DNA from 3 places in the Neorhizobium sp. PAMB6716 genome. Region 2 is predicted to be linked to each of the others. Evidence: predicted binding sites of a transcription regulator. Region 2 holds the regulator's gene; each other region holds the start of a gene.
The links. The regulator PhoB, encoded in region 2, activates phosphate uptake and scavenging genes when phosphate is short. The targets are predictions, from matches to a motif close to TGTCATNNANCTGTCAT.

Region 1: AC4CWH_RS04230 (BtaA family protein) is a predicted target of PhoB. The motif match lies at 1,861-1,877, and genes of this name have one in related genera.
Region 3: AC4CWH_RS17700 (DUF2794 domain-containing protein) is a predicted target of PhoB. The motif match lies at 3,601-3,617, and genes of this name have one in related genera.

Annotation. Positions count from the first base shown of each region.
Region 1 is NZ_CM177835.1:881,209-886,731, reverse strand. It holds gene AC4CWH_RS04240 (transglycosylase SLT domain-containing protein) at 1-389, shown strand, start outside; gene AC4CWH_RS04235 (serine hydrolase domain-containing protein) at 406-1,773, opposite strand; gene AC4CWH_RS04230 (BtaA family protein) at 1,930-3,177, shown strand; gene AC4CWH_RS04225 (class I SAM-dependent methyltransferase) at 3,174-3,857, shown strand; gene AC4CWH_RS04220 (glycoside hydrolase family 25 protein) at 4,060-4,842, shown strand; gene AC4CWH_RS04215 (lytic murein transglycosylase) at 4,987-5,523, shown strand, end outside.
Region 2 is NZ_CM177835.1:2,898,134-2,903,656, forward strand. It holds gene argF (ornithine carbamoyltransferase) at 1-833, opposite strand, end outside; gene AC4CWH_RS14115 (aspartate aminotransferase family protein) at 887-2,083, opposite strand; gene AC4CWH_RS14120 (GcrA family cell cycle regulator) at 2,511-3,062, shown strand; gene phoB (phosphate regulon transcriptional regulator PhoB) at 3,222-3,905, opposite strand; gene phoU (phosphate signaling complex protein PhoU) at 3,932-4,642, opposite strand; gene pstB (phosphate ABC transporter ATP-binding protein PstB) at 4,696-5,511, opposite strand.
Region 3 is NZ_CM177835.1:3,658,327-3,663,849, forward strand. It holds gene dapF (diaminopimelate epimerase) at 1-53, opposite strand, end outside; gene speB (agmatinase) at 140-1,102, opposite strand; gene thiC (phosphomethylpyrimidine synthase ThiC) at 1,256-3,067, opposite strand; TPP riboswitch at 3,156-3,279, opposite strand; gene AC4CWH_RS17700 (DUF2794 domain-containing protein) at 3,636-4,025, shown strand; gene AC4CWH_RS17705 (GNAT family N-acetyltransferase) at 4,078-4,635, opposite strand; gene AC4CWH_RS17710 (Bax inhibitor-1/YccA family protein) at 4,775-5,518, opposite strand.

The DNA.
Region 1 (5,523 bases), 1.8 Mb from region 2:
CGGCGCCCGGTGCTCCCGTGCCGGAAACGGCAGAGGCCAGCACGCCCACGCTGAACAAGCTGATCAAGCGTTATGCCGGCATGTATGGCGTGCCGGAATCGCTCGTGCACCGCGTCGTGCATCGCGAAAGCCGCTACGACCCGAAGGCTTACAACAAGCGCGGTTATTTCGGCCTCATGCAGATCAAGTATTCCACGGCAAAGTCGATGGGATATGGCGGCACGCCGGAAGGCCTGCTCGATGCCGAAACCAATCTGAAATACGCCATCAAATACCTGCGTGGCGCCTGGCTGGTGGCCGATAACGAGCCGGATGACGCAATCGGCCTTTATGCCCGTGGCTATTATTACGATGCCAAGCGCAAGGACATGCTCTACGTCCTGAAATAACCGGTATAAGGCGCGGTTACTCCAGCGCCTGCGTTACTGCCTGAACCAGCGCGCCCGGCCGATATCCTGTTGATGCCGGAGACAGGCCGAGACGCACAACCACCAGCCGTTTTGAAGGAATGACTGTGACGCTCTGACCGTCATGGCCTTGCAGCGCAAACTGGTCGTTCGGTACAGCAGCCCCCTCCCCCGCCCTCCGAGACGCAAGCCATGTCTGAATGCGGGAATAACGCCCGCCGGATGTCGCGTTCGCACGCCACATATCCTCGACCAGATCCGCCGGCAGGATGGTGCGGCCCTGCCAGACACCTTTGTCTGGCAGAAGAAGCCCGAAGCGCGCCCAGTCACGCGCCGTCGCATACATGTAGGAACTGCCGGCAAAGGTTCCCGACTCGTCCGGTTCAAACACCGCGCTCCCCATCCCCAGCGGCTCAAACAGCGCCTTGCGCGGATAGGCCAGCGCCTGCTCAGCATTGCCGAGCCGGTCCATCCAGATGCGCGACAGAAGAACGGCCGTACCGGAGGAATAGTTGAACTCCGTGCCGGGTTTCTCGGCAAGGGGCAGGCTTGCGGCAAAGCCGGCCATATCCGGCTCCAGAAACAGCATCCGCGTGACATCCGCCACGGTGCCATAGTCCTCGTTGAAGGCAAGACCGCTTTCCATGCCGAGCAGTTGCGCAACGGTGATTTTTGCGCGCGCGTCGCCCTTCCATGCGGGAAACAGGTTGTTTTCGTCGAGCGAGATGCGCCCATCGCGCACCAGCGTGGCGATGAGGGCGGCATTCACCGTCTTCGTCATCGACCAGCCAAGGAGAGGCGTCTTTGCATCGAAACCCTTGCCGTAGCGCTCTGCGACGATACGACCGTCTTTCACCACCACCACGGCCCGCATACCCGGCCCCGTCAGGTTATCGCGCGACAGGATCTCCGAAATATCCGGGCGCGGCGTCACCGTCTCACCTTTCGGCCAGAGAGCTTGTGGCTCCGTCGACGATTCGCGCGCATCAGCTGCCAGATTGACGGCGGCAAGGCTTTCAGGCTTTGCGCCATCCGCCAGCACGCTGCACCCGAGCCCTCCACGGTACATCGCCGTCACCGGCGCGATGCCGCCGACAAGTGCTGCATGGACAAGGCCCGCATCTCGCTCGACATTCACCCGCATCAGCCGCAGCAGCGGATTACCGGGCGCCTGCACATCTTCAGACAGCACCTCTGCCGGCTCGCGCCCCGCCAGAAACACGTTCGAGCAGACAATCTTTGCCGCATAACCGCTTCCCACCCGCAACAGCGTGGGCGGCGATGCTTGAAGCCAGACGAAACCGGCAACCAGCAACAACGCGACAAAGACGAGGGAAAGTTTTGCAAGACGAAGCACAAGGCGCATCAGATCATTCCTGTTGGCGGCGGCATGCCGTCTCCAGCGCACCGCCAGATGTCAAGCCTGGGGAGCAAGTGCGGCGGCATGAGGACACGTCATGAAACTGTAGCAGCAAGCGGCTACAGCCGTTTGACACTCATGACGAGGCAACGGGAATAGAGCATGGCCGAGATTGCACCGGAAGCCGGATTTCTGAAGAATGGAAAGCTGAAGACTGCACTGCTGCAGCACAAGGCATTGTCAAAGAGCGGGCTTTCCGAACGCCTGTTCGGCCTTTTGTTTTCCGGCCTTGTCTATCCTCAGATCTGGGAGGATCCGGATGTCGACATGGCGGGCATGGCGCTGTCTGAAGGCCACAGCATCGTCACCATCGGCTCCGGCGGCTGCAATATGCTGGCTTACCTCTCCCGCTCGCCGCGCTCCATCGACGTGGTGGATCTCAATCCGCATCATATCGCGCTCAACCGCCTGAAGCTTCAAGCCTTTGCCGCCCTTCCCTCACATGCCGATGTCGTGCGCCTTCTTGCCACGGAAAACGCCGGCACCAACGCGCGCGCCTTCGATCTGTTCATCGCCCCGAAGCTGGATGACAAAACGCGGGCCTACTGGCAGAAGCGCAGCCTCACCGGGCGACGCCGCATTTCCGTCTTCGAGCGCAATATCTACCGCACCGGCCTGCTTGGTCGCTTTATCGCTGTCGGCCACCTTTTGGCGCGGATGCATGGCGTAAACCTCACCGAAATGGCGGCCATGGGCTCGCTGCGCGAACAGCGGCAGTTTTTCGATACCCGCATCGCGCCTCTCTTCGACAAGCCGTTGATTCGCTGGCTGACGAGCGCCAAAAGCTCGCTGTTCGGCCTTGGCATTCCGCCGCAGCAATATGACGAGCTGGCAAGCCTTGCGCCGGATGGCTCGATTGCGCCGGTTCTGCGCCAGCGGCTGGAAAAACTTGCCTGCCATTTTCCGCTGCGTGACAACTATTTCGCCTGGCAGGCGTTTGCCCGCCGCTATGCGCTGCCGCACGAGGGTTCCCTGCCGACCTATCTGAAGGCGGAAAACTACCGCACCATCCGCAACAACGTGTCGCGCGTTGCCGTGCATCATGAAACCTTCACCGACCTTCTGTCGCAAAAGGCCGCCGGCACCGTGGATCGCTATGTGCTTCTGGACGCGCAGGACTGGATGAACGACCGCCAGCTCAACGATCTCTGGGCAGAAATCAGCCGCACCGCCGCACCGGGCGCCCGCGTCATCTTCCGCACCGCGGCCGAAAAGAGCATCATCGAGGGGCGCCTTTCGCCGGCGCTGCGCGACCAGTGGCATTATCTCGAAGCCCGCTCCGGGGAACTGAACCTGCAGGACCGCTCGGCCATCTATGGCGGCTTCCACATCTATGAGAAAGCGGCATGACGGCGCTGGGCGGGACAGGACCAGGGACAAGAACAGGGCCGACATCCGATCACGCTGCCCGCATGGACCGGATGTATCGCTACCAGCGCCATATCTATGACCTGACGCGCAAATATTACCTTCTCGGCCGTGATCGGGCGATCCGCGACCTTGCGGTGCCGAAGGATGGCACGCTTCTGGAAGTGGGCTGCGGCACCGGTCGCAACCTTCTGCTCGCCCACCGCATTTATCCGCGGGCGCATCTTTATGGCCTCGATATCTCCAGCGAGATGCTCGCCACCACCCGCGCCAATTTCCGCGGCAAGGCGGCGGAACCGATGCTGAAGGTGGCAGATGCGACGACGTTTTCGCCCGCCGATTTCGGCACGGATGGTTTCGACCGCATCCTCATTTCCTATGCGCTGTCGATGATCCCCGACTGGCAGGGCGCGCTGACGGCAGCCCTTGGTGCGCTGAAGCCCGGCGGTTCGCTGCACATCGTCGATTTCGGCCAGCAGGAAAACCTGCCCGTCTGGTTTCGCGCATCGCTACAGGCCTGGCTGTCGCGATTTCATGTGACGCCGCGCGCAGACCTTGCCGAAGCGATCGAGGCCCGCCTTGCGCAGTTCGATGCCGACATGATGTTCGAGACAACGGGCCGTGGTTACGCCTGGCATGCGATCGTCCGTCGCCGGAGCTGATGGCGGCCAAGCGCTTGATTTCACGAATTTCTTAGCGCATGATGACGTTGCCGCGCGTCTGAAACGCTGCGCGGCAAATCGTTGGTGCGTAAGGGAATATTTACGCCGACATGGTTATCAGGTCGTTTCGCATCCTTGTTTGCGCCCGGTGATTCGGCGTGGCCGACAAGTGATTCGTCCCCTCGGTCATCACGGAAGCGCCATGCCTCGGCTCATCTTTGCCCTTCTTGCGACTGCCGCCCTTGCCACCGGCTGCACCTCGACAAGTTATGATTTCATGTCGACGGCATCGATCTCCAAGCCGAAATTTAAAGACAGCGACCCGCAGGATTTCGGCGCCAACCATCCGGATCGCCATGAGATCCACGGCATCGACGTGTCCAAGTGGAATGGCGACATCGACTGGCCGACCGTCAAGCGCGGTGGCGTGTCCTTCGTGTTCATCAAGGCAACCGAAGGCAAGGACCGGGTCGATCCGGCTTTCGAGGCAAACTGGCGCAATGCGGCAGCAGCCGGTCTTGCCCACGCGCCCTACCATTTCTACTATTTCTGCTCGAGCGCTGATGAACAGGCGGACTGGTTCATCGCCAATGTGCCGAAGGCCGCCAGCAGCCTGCCGCCGGTGGTCGACGTGGAATGGAACCACACGTCCAAAACCTGCACCACCTGGCCGGCGCCGGAGACCGTGCGGGCGGAGATGAAGCGCTTCATGGACCGGCTGGAAGCCTATTACGGCAAGCGCCCGATCATCTACACATCGGTCGATTTCCACCGCGACAATCTGGTCGGCGCGTTCCAGGACTATCATTTCTGGGTCCGCTCCGTAGCGGCGCACCCCGCCAAGATCTACGAGGCGCGCAAATGGGCCTTCTGGCAATACACGTCCACCGGCATCGTTCCCGGCATCAAGGGCGACACTGATATCAACGTTTTTGCCGGCACGGAAAAGAACTGGCGCAACTGGGTCGCCTCCGTCGGCCCGTAAAACCCATCCGCACTCCCTTTCAGCGTCCGCGAGGCGCCCCTCAGCAACATTCGGAAGCGTCGCCATTGACGCCGCATGGTCTTTGCCCATCTTCCGTCACAAATCTCGCCGACATGGGGCATAAGCCCGCCAGAGGAACCTTTCATGCCCTTGCCTTCCGTTCGCCCGATCTCGCTTGCCCTTGCCCTGACGGGGCTTCTCGCCTCCGCGGCCTTTGCCCAGCCAGCCTCTTCTCAGCCAGCCTCTGGCCAGCCAACCTCTGGCCAGAATCCACCGGCATGCGGCGGAGACCTTTCTGCCTTCCTGCAGGGCGTGAAGGCTGAAGCGCTTAGCATGGGCGTTCCGGCAGAGGCGGCCGACCGGGCGCTGGCCGGTGCCGTGATCGATCCGAAAGTGCTGTCACGCGACCGGGCGCAGGGCGTGTTCCGCCAGACGTTTCTGGAGTTTTCGCAGCGCACCGTTAGCCAGGCCCGCCTCGATATCGGTCGCCAGAAGATGAAGCAGTATGCCGAGGTGTTTGGGCGGGCCGAGAAGGAATATGGCGTAGCCCCTGGCGTCATCACCGCCTTCTGGGCGATGGAGACCGATTTCGGCGCCGTACAGGGCGATTTCAACACGCGAAATGCCCTTGTCACCCTCTCGCATGATTGCCGCCGTCCGGAACTGTTTCGCCCGCAGTTG
Region 2 (5,523 bases):
CCGTCGATCACCTCGTCGGTCACCTCTTCGCCGCGATGCGCCGGCAGGCAGTGCATGAACAGTGCATCGGCATTGGCGCGCTGCATCAGCTGGCTGTTGACCTGGTATGGCTGGAAGACATTGTGGCCGCGCGCCTTGTGTTCCTGGTTCATCGAGATCCAGGTATCGGTCACCACCATGTCGGCGCCATCGACGGCACGTTCGGCATCATGGAACAGCTTGACGTCGCCGCCATTGTTGCGCGCCCAGTTGAGATATTTGTCGGAGGGTTCAGAACCCAGCGGCACGGCCATGTTCATCTGGTAGCCGAAACGGGCAGCGCCTTCCACGAAGGAATGCAGCACGTTATTGCCATCGCCTGTCCAGGCGAAGGTCTTGCCCGCCACCGGCCCGCGATGTTCCTCGAAGGTCAGGAGGTCGGCCATGATCTGGCAGGGATGCGTTTCGTCGGTGAGACCGTTGATCACAGGCACTGTCGCGTGCTCTGCAAGCTCCAGCAGGCGCGTGTGGTCGGTCGTGCGGATCATGATGGCATCGACATAACGCGACAGAACCTTGGCGGTATCGCCAATGGTTTCGGCACGCCCGAGCTGCATTTCCGTGCCCGACAAAAACAGCGTTTCGCCGCCCAGCTGGCGCATGCCGACATCAAACGAGACGCGGGTGCGCGTAGACGGCTTTTCAAAAATCATCGCCAGCATCTTGCCGGCCAGCGGCTTGTCCGCCGTGCCGGCCTTGGTGGCCTGCTTGCGGGTGCGGGCGTCATCGAGAATGGTGCGCAGCTCCCCGGACGAAACGGCCGAGAGATCGAGAAAATGCTTAGGTGATGCCATGGTCCAATCCATCGGGGCGCCGTCCGGCGGCCCTTGCGTTACGAAAGAGCCCGTCAGGCCGTTTTCTTCAACTGTTCGCGGCTGAGCTTTTCGGCCGCACGCTCGATGCGCGCAATGCCCTCACGGGCCTCTTCCGCCGTCACCACCAGCGGCGGCAGCAGACGAATAACGTTATCGCCGGCGGGAACGCCCAACAGATGTTCCTCGCGCATGGCCAGCGCCAGTTCGCCGGCGGGCACGCGGGCTTTCACGCCCAGCATCAGGCCTTCACCGCGGATTTCCTCGATCACATCGGGGAAACGGTCCTTGAGCGAGGCAAGGCCCTGGCGGAAAACCAGCGCCACGTCGCGCACATTGTCGAGGAAGCCATCGGCCAGCACCACGTCGAGCACGGCATTGCCGACAGCCATGGCGAGCGGATTGCCGCCATAGGTCGTGCCGTGAACGCCGGGCTTCATGCCGGAGGCGGCCTCGGCGGTGGCAAGGCAGGCGCCGAAGGGAAAACCGCCGCCGATGCCCTTGGCCACGGCCATGATATCGGGGGTAATGCCGGTTGCCTCATAGGCAAAAAATTTGCCGGTACGACCAACGCCGGACTGCACCTCGTCAAACATCAAAAGGATGCCGTTGTCGTCGCAGATCTGGCGCAGTTCACGCAGGAATTCCTTCGAGACCACACGGATGCCGCCCTCGCCCTGGATTGGCTCGATCAGCAGCGCTGCGGTGTTTTCGGTGATGGCCGCCTTCAGCGCGTCCATGTCGTCAAACGGCACCTGGTCGAAACCGGGCGCCTTGGGCCCAAAACCTTCCATGTATTTTTCCTGGCCGCCGGCAGCGATCGTCGCAATCGTGCGGCCATGGAAGGCGCCTTCGAAGGTGATGATGTGGAATTTTTCCGGGTGGCCCTTGGAATAATGGTAACGACGCGCCGTCTTGATAGCGCATTCCAGCGCTTCCGCACCGGAATTGGTGAAGAACACCTTGTCGGCAAAGGTCGCCTCGGTCAGGCGGCGGGCAAGCCGTTCCTGCTCGGGAATTTCATAGAGATTGGACAGGTGCCAGACCTTGTCGGCCTGGTCCTTCAGCGCCGCGACCAGATGCGGATTGGAATGGCCGCAGGAGGTCACGGCAACGCCTGCGCCGAAATCGAGATATCGCTCGCCCGTTTCCGTCACGAGCCAGACGCCCTCGCCGCGCACGAAACGCAGCGGAGCCCGTGCAAAGGTGTCGAAAAGTGCGGCTTCAGCCATGGCGACATCACTCCTTGGGCAACGATAATCCCTTGTGGCGGCACGGCCGCCGGAATTCAAACCAGAAACTAAAAATGCCGCCTTAAGCGGCGGCTGGCGCACTATCGGCATTTCAGGATCAACTGTCAACAAATCGCTTGAATTTCAGGGGATTTCCGCTGCGTGAGGCTGGCTTGCGCGAAGCTTTTGCGCTGTGACAAAAAAGACTCGCCTTAAAAGCAAGTTGGGGAAAACCCTGAAATCGATTCGCCGCGATTCCGCCGACTCTTGTCAGCGAGTCCCGGGGTCGATAGGTTAAAGATCAATTACTAGACTGCATGCGGCGGAACTAGTCACCAAGCACATATATATGGTATGTCCGGCAGGAAATCTTCCCGCCGGCAGGTGAGCGATTCTGTCCGCACAGCCCCTACGGCGGAGAGATGGCATGAACTGGACGGACGAGCGCGTCGAGAGACTAAAGCGGCTTTGGGCCGAAGGCCTGAGCGCAAGCCAGATCGCAACACAGCTGGGCGGCGTCAGCCGCAACGCCGTGATCGGCAAGGTACACCGTCTCAACCTGCCAGGCCGCGTCAAGGCCGGCGGCACGCAGGCAACGGCGCGCACCGCGCCCAAGCGCACCACCTCTGCTCCGCGCGCGCCGAACTTTGCGGCCCGCACCACGACCAATCCTGCCCGTACCACGCCCCATGCGGTTGGTGTTGCCGTGGTAGCGCCGGAAGTCGAGGCCGTACAGCCGACGGAATTCCGCGCCCCGAGCAATGTCGTGGTGCCGATGTCGCGTAAGCTTTCGCTGACGGACCTGACGGAACGCACCTGCAAGTGGCCGATGGGCGATCCCCTGAAGGACGACTTCCACTTCTGTGGTTCGGATTCTGCCGATACCTCGCCCTACTGCAAATATCACGCTCGCCTCGCCTACCAGCCGGTCAACGAGCGCCGCAAAGCTGCCAACATCTCGGCTGCCGCCCGCGCCTGAAATCGTCTTCGAGCGCTTGCCGCTCAGCAATCTGAAAACGGGCCTCGCGCCCGTTTTTTTGTGCCTGGAGACACTTTGAAAAAAGCCGACAGAAAGAACGCCCGAAGCACAAGCCGCCGGGCGTCAAAACCGTGTCTCATCAGAAGTGACGAACGCGCGTTAAGCTTCCATCGAATATCCGGCGCCGCGCACGGTGCGGATCACATCCTGCATGTTGGAAAAGTTGAGTGCCTTGCGCAGGCGCCCGACATGCACGTCGACGGTGCGTTCATCCACGTAGATATCATGGCCCCAGACGCCATCGAGCAGTTGCGAGCGCGAATAGACGCGGCCCGGCGAGGCCATCAGAAATTCCAGGAGGCGGAATTCCGTTGGCCCAAGCCGCACTTCACGGCTTTTGCGGTGAACGCGGTGTGTCTCGCGGTCCAGCTCGATATCGCCGCAGCGCAGAACGCTGGAGAGAACCTCCGGGCGGGCACGCCGCAGCATGGCCTTCACCCGTGCCATCAGTTCCGGCGTCGAGAACGGCTTGACGACGTAATCGTCGGCACCGGTGGCAAGGCCGCGCACCCTCTCGCTTTCCTCACCGCGTGCCGTCAGCATGATGATCGGCAGCCGTTCGGTTTCTGGACGCATGCGTAAGCGCCGGCAAAGCTCGATGCCCGATACGCCCGGCAGCATCCAGTCGAGGATCAACAGATCCGGCAACCGCTCCTGGAGGCGGATTTCCGCCTCGTCTCCGCGCAGGATCGTCTCGACCTCGTAGCCTTCGGCCTCGAGATTATAGCGCAGGAGGACGCTGAGAGCTTCCTCGTCCTCCACAACCGCAATTTTGGGCAGCATGGTTCAGGCACTCCGTCAGTATGGCCTTACTCGGCCACAGCACCAAGCGTGTTGGACGTATCGTCCTTGGGGCGCTCGCCTTCAGGCTGGGCACCTGTTGCGATGTAATAGATGGTCTCGGCGATGTTGGTGGCATGGTCACCGATGCGCTCGATGTTCTTGGCGCAGAACAGAAGATGCGTGCAGCTGGTGATGTTGCGCGGATCTTCCATCATGTAGGTCAACAGCTCGCGAAACAGCGAGGTGTACATCGCGTCGATTTCCTCGTCGCGCTGGCGGATGGCTTCGGCCTTCTGCACGGAACGGCTGGAAAACACGTCCAGCACTTCCTTCAGCTGCACCAGCGCAAGCTCCGACAGGTGTTCCAGGCCACGGGCAAGCTTGCGCGGCACGCCGGTGCCCTGCACGGCGATGACGCGCTTGGCGGTGTTCTTGCCAAGGTCGCCGACGCGCTCCAGATCGGCAGCGATCCTGAGCGTGCCGATGATTTCGCGCAGGTCCGCAGCCATCGGCTGGCGCTTGGCGATGGTGATGATCGCCTTTTCCTGGATCTCGCGCTCGGCGTGATCGAGGATCACGTCGTCGGAGATGACCTTCTGGGCAAGCGCGCCATCGGAATTGACCAGGGCGCGCACGGCATCGCCGCACATCTGCTCGGCAAGGCCGCCCATTTCGGAAATCCGGCGGTTCAGATATTTCAGGTCTTCGTCATAGGCCGAAAGGATGTGCGAAGGCATATTTGGCGTCCTCGGATAGGGGTGTCAGCGCAAGGGCATGGGTGTAACGGCAATCAGCCGAAGCGGCCCATGATGTAGTCCTGCGTACGCTGATCATCCGGGTTGGTGAACATCTTGTCCGTATCGTTCTCCTCGACCAGCTGGCCGAGATGGAACATGGCGGTGCGCTGCGACACGCGGGCCGCCTGCTGCATCGAGTGGGTGACGATGACGATGGTGTAATTGCTGCGAAGTTCGTGGATCAGCTCTTCCACCTTGGCCGTTGCGATCGGATCGAGCGCCGAGCAGGGCTCGTCCATCAGGATGACCTCAGGCGAAACGGCAATGGCGCGGGCAATGCAGAGGCGCTGCTGCTGGCCACCGGAGAGGCCGGTGCCGGATTCCTGCAGGCGGTCCTTTGCCTCGTTCCAAAGGCCCGCACGCTGCAGGCTTGCCTCGACGATCTGGTCCATATCCGCCTTGTTGCGGGCAAGACCGTGGATGCGCGGGCCGTAGGCGATGTTTTCGTAGATCGACTTCGGGAATGGGTTCGGCTTCTGGAACACCATGCCGACGCGGGCGCGCAGTTCCACCACGTCGATCGACGGATCGTAGATATCGTCGGCATCGAGCGTGATACGCCCGGTGACGCGGCAGCTTTCGATCGTATCGTTCATGCGGTTGAGGCAACGCAGGAAGGTGGACTTGCCGCAGCCCGAAGGGCCGATCAACGCCGTCACCGTGTTCTCGCGGACATTGAGATTTACGTCGAAGAGGGCCCGCTTCTCGCCGTAATAGACAGAAACGTCCTTGCCCACCATCTTGTAGGAAACGTCATTCATTTTCTGATCCAGAGCCTTTTCAACTGCTGCTTCCGACATCATGTTCATGGTCCGGGTCCT
Region 3 (5,523 bases), 760 kb from region 2:
AGGATCTTGTTGCCAAGCCCGTTCATCTTTGCAAATTCGACCGTGTTATCCATGACGTCACCCATCCGGCGCATCTTTGCGCCGCTTTCGGCCTATATGGCGGAAAAACGCCCTGATTTAAAGAGGCGGGCGCGATCCGCTAGCCGCCGCGCCGACGCTCAACGCAGGGCGCCATCACGCAGAGCAGTTCAAACAGGATGTTTGCCCCGGCAAGCGCCGTCATGCCGGCCAGATCGAATGGCGGTGCAACCTCCACCACATCGGCGCCCACGATATCGACGCCGGCCAGCAAACGCACCAGCGCCTGCGCCTCGCGGGTGGAAAAACCGCCGATCTCAGGCGTGCCGGTTCCGGGCGCCATCGAGGGGTCGATGCTGTCGATGTCGAAGGTGACATAGGTCGGACCGGTGCCGGCAATGGCACGCGCTTCTTCCATCACGGAGACCGCGCCACGCTCGACGAATTCCTCCATATAGATGATGCGGATGCCCTGGCTTTTGGCCCAGTCATGGTCGGTCGTATCGTAGATCGAGCCGCGAATGCCGATCTGCACCATGCGCTTGGGATCCAGCAGGCCTTCCTCGATGGCGCGGCGGAAGGGCGTGCCGTGGGTGTACCGATTGCCGCCGAAATAGCTGTCATTGGTATCGGTATGGGCATCGAAATGAATGAGGCCGACCGGGCGGGTTTTGGCGACCGCCCGCAGCACCGGCAGCGTCGTCAGGTGATCGCCACCGACGGCAAGCGGTAGCGCGCCGGCTGCCACAATGGCGGCAATGCCGGCTTCGATGCGGGTAAGACCATCCATGAGGTCGATGGGGTTGACCGAGACATCACCGACATCGGCGACATTGGCGATGGAAAACGGCTCGACGCCGGAGACGTGATGCACGCGGCGAATGAGGCTTGACTGGTTGCGCACCTCGCGCGGCCCATGGCGGGCGCCGGCCCGGTTCGTCGTGCCGCCATCCCAGGGAATACCGACCAGCGCAATATCGAGACCATCCGCAGAAGTCACCGCCGGCAGGCGCATGAAGGTGGAGTGGCCGGCAAAACGCGGCACTTCGGCGGCATCGACAGGTTGGTGGAATTGCGCACTCACGGGGGACGGCTCCAATGCAATCAGGATGAAGGCGGGCGAAAGATTGCCCGCCTTCAATGGAGCAGAGGCGGAGGCGGCTGTAAATGCTGCAACGCGACATATGCTGTCTACCGTGTCGAAGCACAGGCGCCGCCCCGCCCGGGCAGCGGGCCGCTAGTCGGCAACAACAGGCATGTAGAGATCGCCGCCTTCGCGATATTTCGCGGCCATCGCCTCCAGCCCCTCCTTCTGCGCCTCGGCCCGGATATCGTGGGAAATGCGCATGGAGCAGAATTTCGGGCCGCACATGGAGCAGAAATGCGCCACCTTGTGCGCCTCCTTCGGCAAGGTCTCGTCATGCATGGAGCGCGCCGTTTCCGGATCGAGCGAGAGGTTGAACTGGTCCTCCCAGCGAAACTCGAAGCGCGCGCGCGACAGCGCATCATCGCGCAATTGCGCTGCCGGATGTCCCTTGGCGAGATCAGCGGCATGGGCTGCGATCTTGTAGGTGATAACGCCGACCTTCACGTCATTGCGGTCGGGAAGGCCCAGATGCTCTTTTGGCGTGACGTAACACAGCATGGCGGTGCCGAACCAGCCGATCATCGCGGCCCCGATGGCAGACGTGATGTGATCGTAACCCGGCGCGATATCGGTGGTCAGCGGTCCCAGCGTATAGAAGGGCGCCTCGCCGCAGGTTTTCAGCTGCTTGTCCATGTTTTCCTTGATCTTGTGCATCGGCACATGGCCCGGGCCTTCGATCATCACCTGGCAGTCCTTTTTCCAGGCGATCTGGGTTAGTTCGCCGAGCGTTTCAAGTTCGGCAAATTGTGCGGCATCATTGGCATCGGCAATCGATCCCGGGCGCAGGCCGTCGCCCAGCGAAAACGACACGTCATAGGCGCGGGCGATGTCGCAGATCTCGTCAAAATGCTCGTAGAGAAAACTCTCCTTGTGATGGTGCAGGCACCACTTGGCCATGATCGAGCCGCCGCGCGAGACGATGCCGGTGACGCGGTTGACGGTTAGATGGATATAGGAAAGCCGCACGCCGGCATGGATGGTGAAATAATCGACGCCCTGTTCGGCCTGTTCGATCAGCGTGTCGCGATAGACCTCCCAGCTCAGGTCCTCGGCAATGCCGCCGACCTTTTCCAGCGCCTGATAGAGCGGCACGGTGCCGATCGGCACGGGCGCATTGCGGATGATCCAGTCGCGGATATTGTGGATGTTGCGCCCGGTCGACAGGTCCATCACCGTATCGGCGCCCCAGCGGATGGCCCAGACCATCTTTTCCACCTCCTCCGCCATGGACGAGGTGACCGCGGAATTGCCGATATTGGCGTTGATCTTGACGAGGAAATTGCGGCCGATCACCATCGGCTCCAGTTCCGGGTGGTTGATATTGGCGGGAATGATCGCGCGACCCGCTGCCACTTCGGCACGCACGAATTCCGGCGTGACATGGTCTGGAATATGGGCGCCATAGCTTTCGCCATCGCGGACCAGCGCTTCCTGTGCTGCCTTGCGGCCAAGGTTTTCCCGGATGGCAACAAATTCCATTTCCGGCGTGATGATGCCGGCGCGGGCATAGGCAAGCTGGGTGACAGCCTTGCCGTCGCGCGCCCGCAGGGGAGCGTGGCGCACGGGAAATTCCGGCGTCAGCCTGTCGCCGCTCACAAAACCGTTGTCGGCTGCACTCACCGGGCGGCCCTCGTAAGCTTCCACATCGCCGCGCGCCAAAAGCCAGTCGTGTCGCGGGCGCGTGAGACCGGCATCGATGGCGATGGTGGCCGATGGATCAGTGTAAGGCCCGGAGGCATCATAGACATGGACCGGCGGTTCCCCGGCTGTCGGGTGTAGTGCGATCTGGCGCAGCGGCACGCGCAGATCGGGATAGAGGTCTCCGGCAAGGTGGATCTTGGTCGAAGCCGGCAGCGGGCCGGTGGTGACTTCGGGGGTGGGAAAAGGTCGGGCAATGTTCATCGTGAGGCTCCAAGGGTTGGAGACCCAGTCATGTCAGCCGGAAAGATGGAGAAACGCCTGCCGCGATCCTGCAAGACAGGATTTGTGGCATCTGCAGCGCGCACCGTCCCTACGCCAGTATGAACTGGATCAGGTTCAACGGGTCACTGCGCTGCTTTTTTAAAAGCCCAGCAGTATCTCAGCCCCTTGGCGGGACCCCCCTGGTGAATGCGAGGGAGTGTCGGCAAAGATCGTCGGCATGTCAACACACAGCCGTAAGGCCTCTATGCCTTCGGGTGCGTGCGGCTCGATCGTTCTTGGGGGAGGAGGGGAGGCCCGGCCGAAGATGTTGGGGGGCTGGGGGTAAGGTCAACACGTCCAGCCGGGCCAAATGGCGCACCGCGCCAACTGTCGAGTGTGAACTTGCGCACCAATTTCGGCAGGGTTTTGTCCGAAATCGGGCAGAAAAGGAGAATTGTCGGGGCAGCGGCAGCGCGAGGTGCTTCTGCCATTTGCGCGCAGTCGGGTTGATTTTTTCGCCGGCTGAGGCACACTGTCATTCCAGTGTTACATGGCGTTGGGAGCATTGATGACCGATCAGCCAGATGTTTACGGACGCGACCGCACCCCTGAAGGGGCCGTGGTCGTTGAACTTAACCAGTACCGCCAGAACAGCGATCCGATCCCCATCACCTTCCACCGGCGTGAGCTGGATGCGATCCTGCGTATCTACGGCCGCATGGTCGGAGAGGGTGAGTGGAAGGATTATGCGATCGATCACCTCAAGGACAAGGCGGTGTTTTCGATCTTCAAGCGTTCGGGCGAAATGCCGCTTTACCGCATCGAGAAGAACCCGAAGCTTGCCGGAAAACAGGGTGCGTTCAGCGTCCTCAACACCCATGGCATGATCCTGAAGCGCGGCCATGAGCTGCCGCAGGTGCTGAAAGTGTTCGACAAGGTGCTGAAGCTCGTCGATTGATTTTTTTCGCGTAGGCAGGGCAGGGTACTGCCCGATGGGAGACTGGTGCTGATCAGCCCTTGAACAGCGTGCCGGGATAAGTCTCGGCGTCCGGATCGCTTGTGTTGCCCTCGCCGAGATCCCGCTGCATGAAGATCGTGTCCAGCCATGCGCCGTGCTTGTAACCGGTGCCTTTCATCGTGCCAACCATGGCAAAACCCAGCGCTGTGTGAAGTGCAACGGATGCCGGGCTTGCGCCGCCGATGACGGCTGCCATCTGGCGAAAGCCGAGCGCTGTCGAGCGCGTGATCAGCTCGGCCAGCAGCGCCTTGCCGACGCCGCGGCCTCGGGCCTCCGGTGCCAGATAGATCGAATCCTCCACCAGCCAGCGATAAGCAGGGCGGGTGCGGAAGGCGGAGGCATAGGCATAACCGAGCAATCTGCCGGCCTCGTCTTCGGCGGCGATATAGGGATAACCCTTTTCGGTCACCGCCTCGAAACGCGCGCGCATTTCAGCCTCGTCGGGAGCCACCAGTTCATAACTTGCCGTGCCGTGCAGCACGCTGTCGCGGTAGATGGAGGTGATGGCGGAAATGTCGGAGAGGGTAACGTCGCGCAGGCGCAAGGACATGAAAACACTGCCGGTTCTGGTAAGACTGAGCGACAGTAAGATGCCGGCTATCGCGTTGCAAGATGCTGGTCTTTCCCCTGCCGGGCAACAAAAAAGGCGGCCCGTGAGAGCCGCCTTCCGATTGTCTGTTGCTGACTGCTTAGTTGTTCCGGTTGCCCAGGAACTGCAGCATGAACATGAACAGGTTGATAAAGTCGAGATAGAGCGTCAGCGCGCCCATGATCGCCTTGCGGCCCATGACGGCTGCATCGTCGCCATCGAAATACATTTCCTTGATCTTCTGCGTGTCATAGGCGGTGAGGCCAGCAAAGATCAGCACGCCGAGCACCGAAACCGCAAAGGACAGGGCCGACGAAGCAAGGAAGATGTTAACGACAGAGGCGATGATCAGGCCGAAGAGACCCATGATCAGGAACGAGCCCATGGCCGTCAGGTCACGCTTCGTGGTGTAGCCGTACAGCGACAGGGCGCCGAAGGAGGCAGCCGTCACGAAGAAGGTCTGCACGATGCTCTGGCCGGTATAGACCAGGAAGATCGAGGACAGCGACAGGCCCATCAGGCCGGCATAGACCCAGAAGGCGGTCTGGGCTGCGGCAACGCTCATCTTGTTGATGCGGTAGCTCAGGAAAAAGACCATTCCGAGCGGCGCCAGCATCACCACCCAGCGCAGGGGGCTGGCATAAAGCGCGGTACCAAGAGCCGTCAGCTGGCCGTTATCGACAGCAAGCTGCCAGGTGCCGAACGAGGCAAGGCCGGTGATCAGAAGACCAAGCGCCATCAGGTTGTAGACCTTCAGCATATAGGTGCGAAGGCCCTGGTCGATCATTTCGGCAGAACCCGCACGTGCCTGGGCAGCGCGGTTCTGGAAGTTATAGTCAGACATATTCG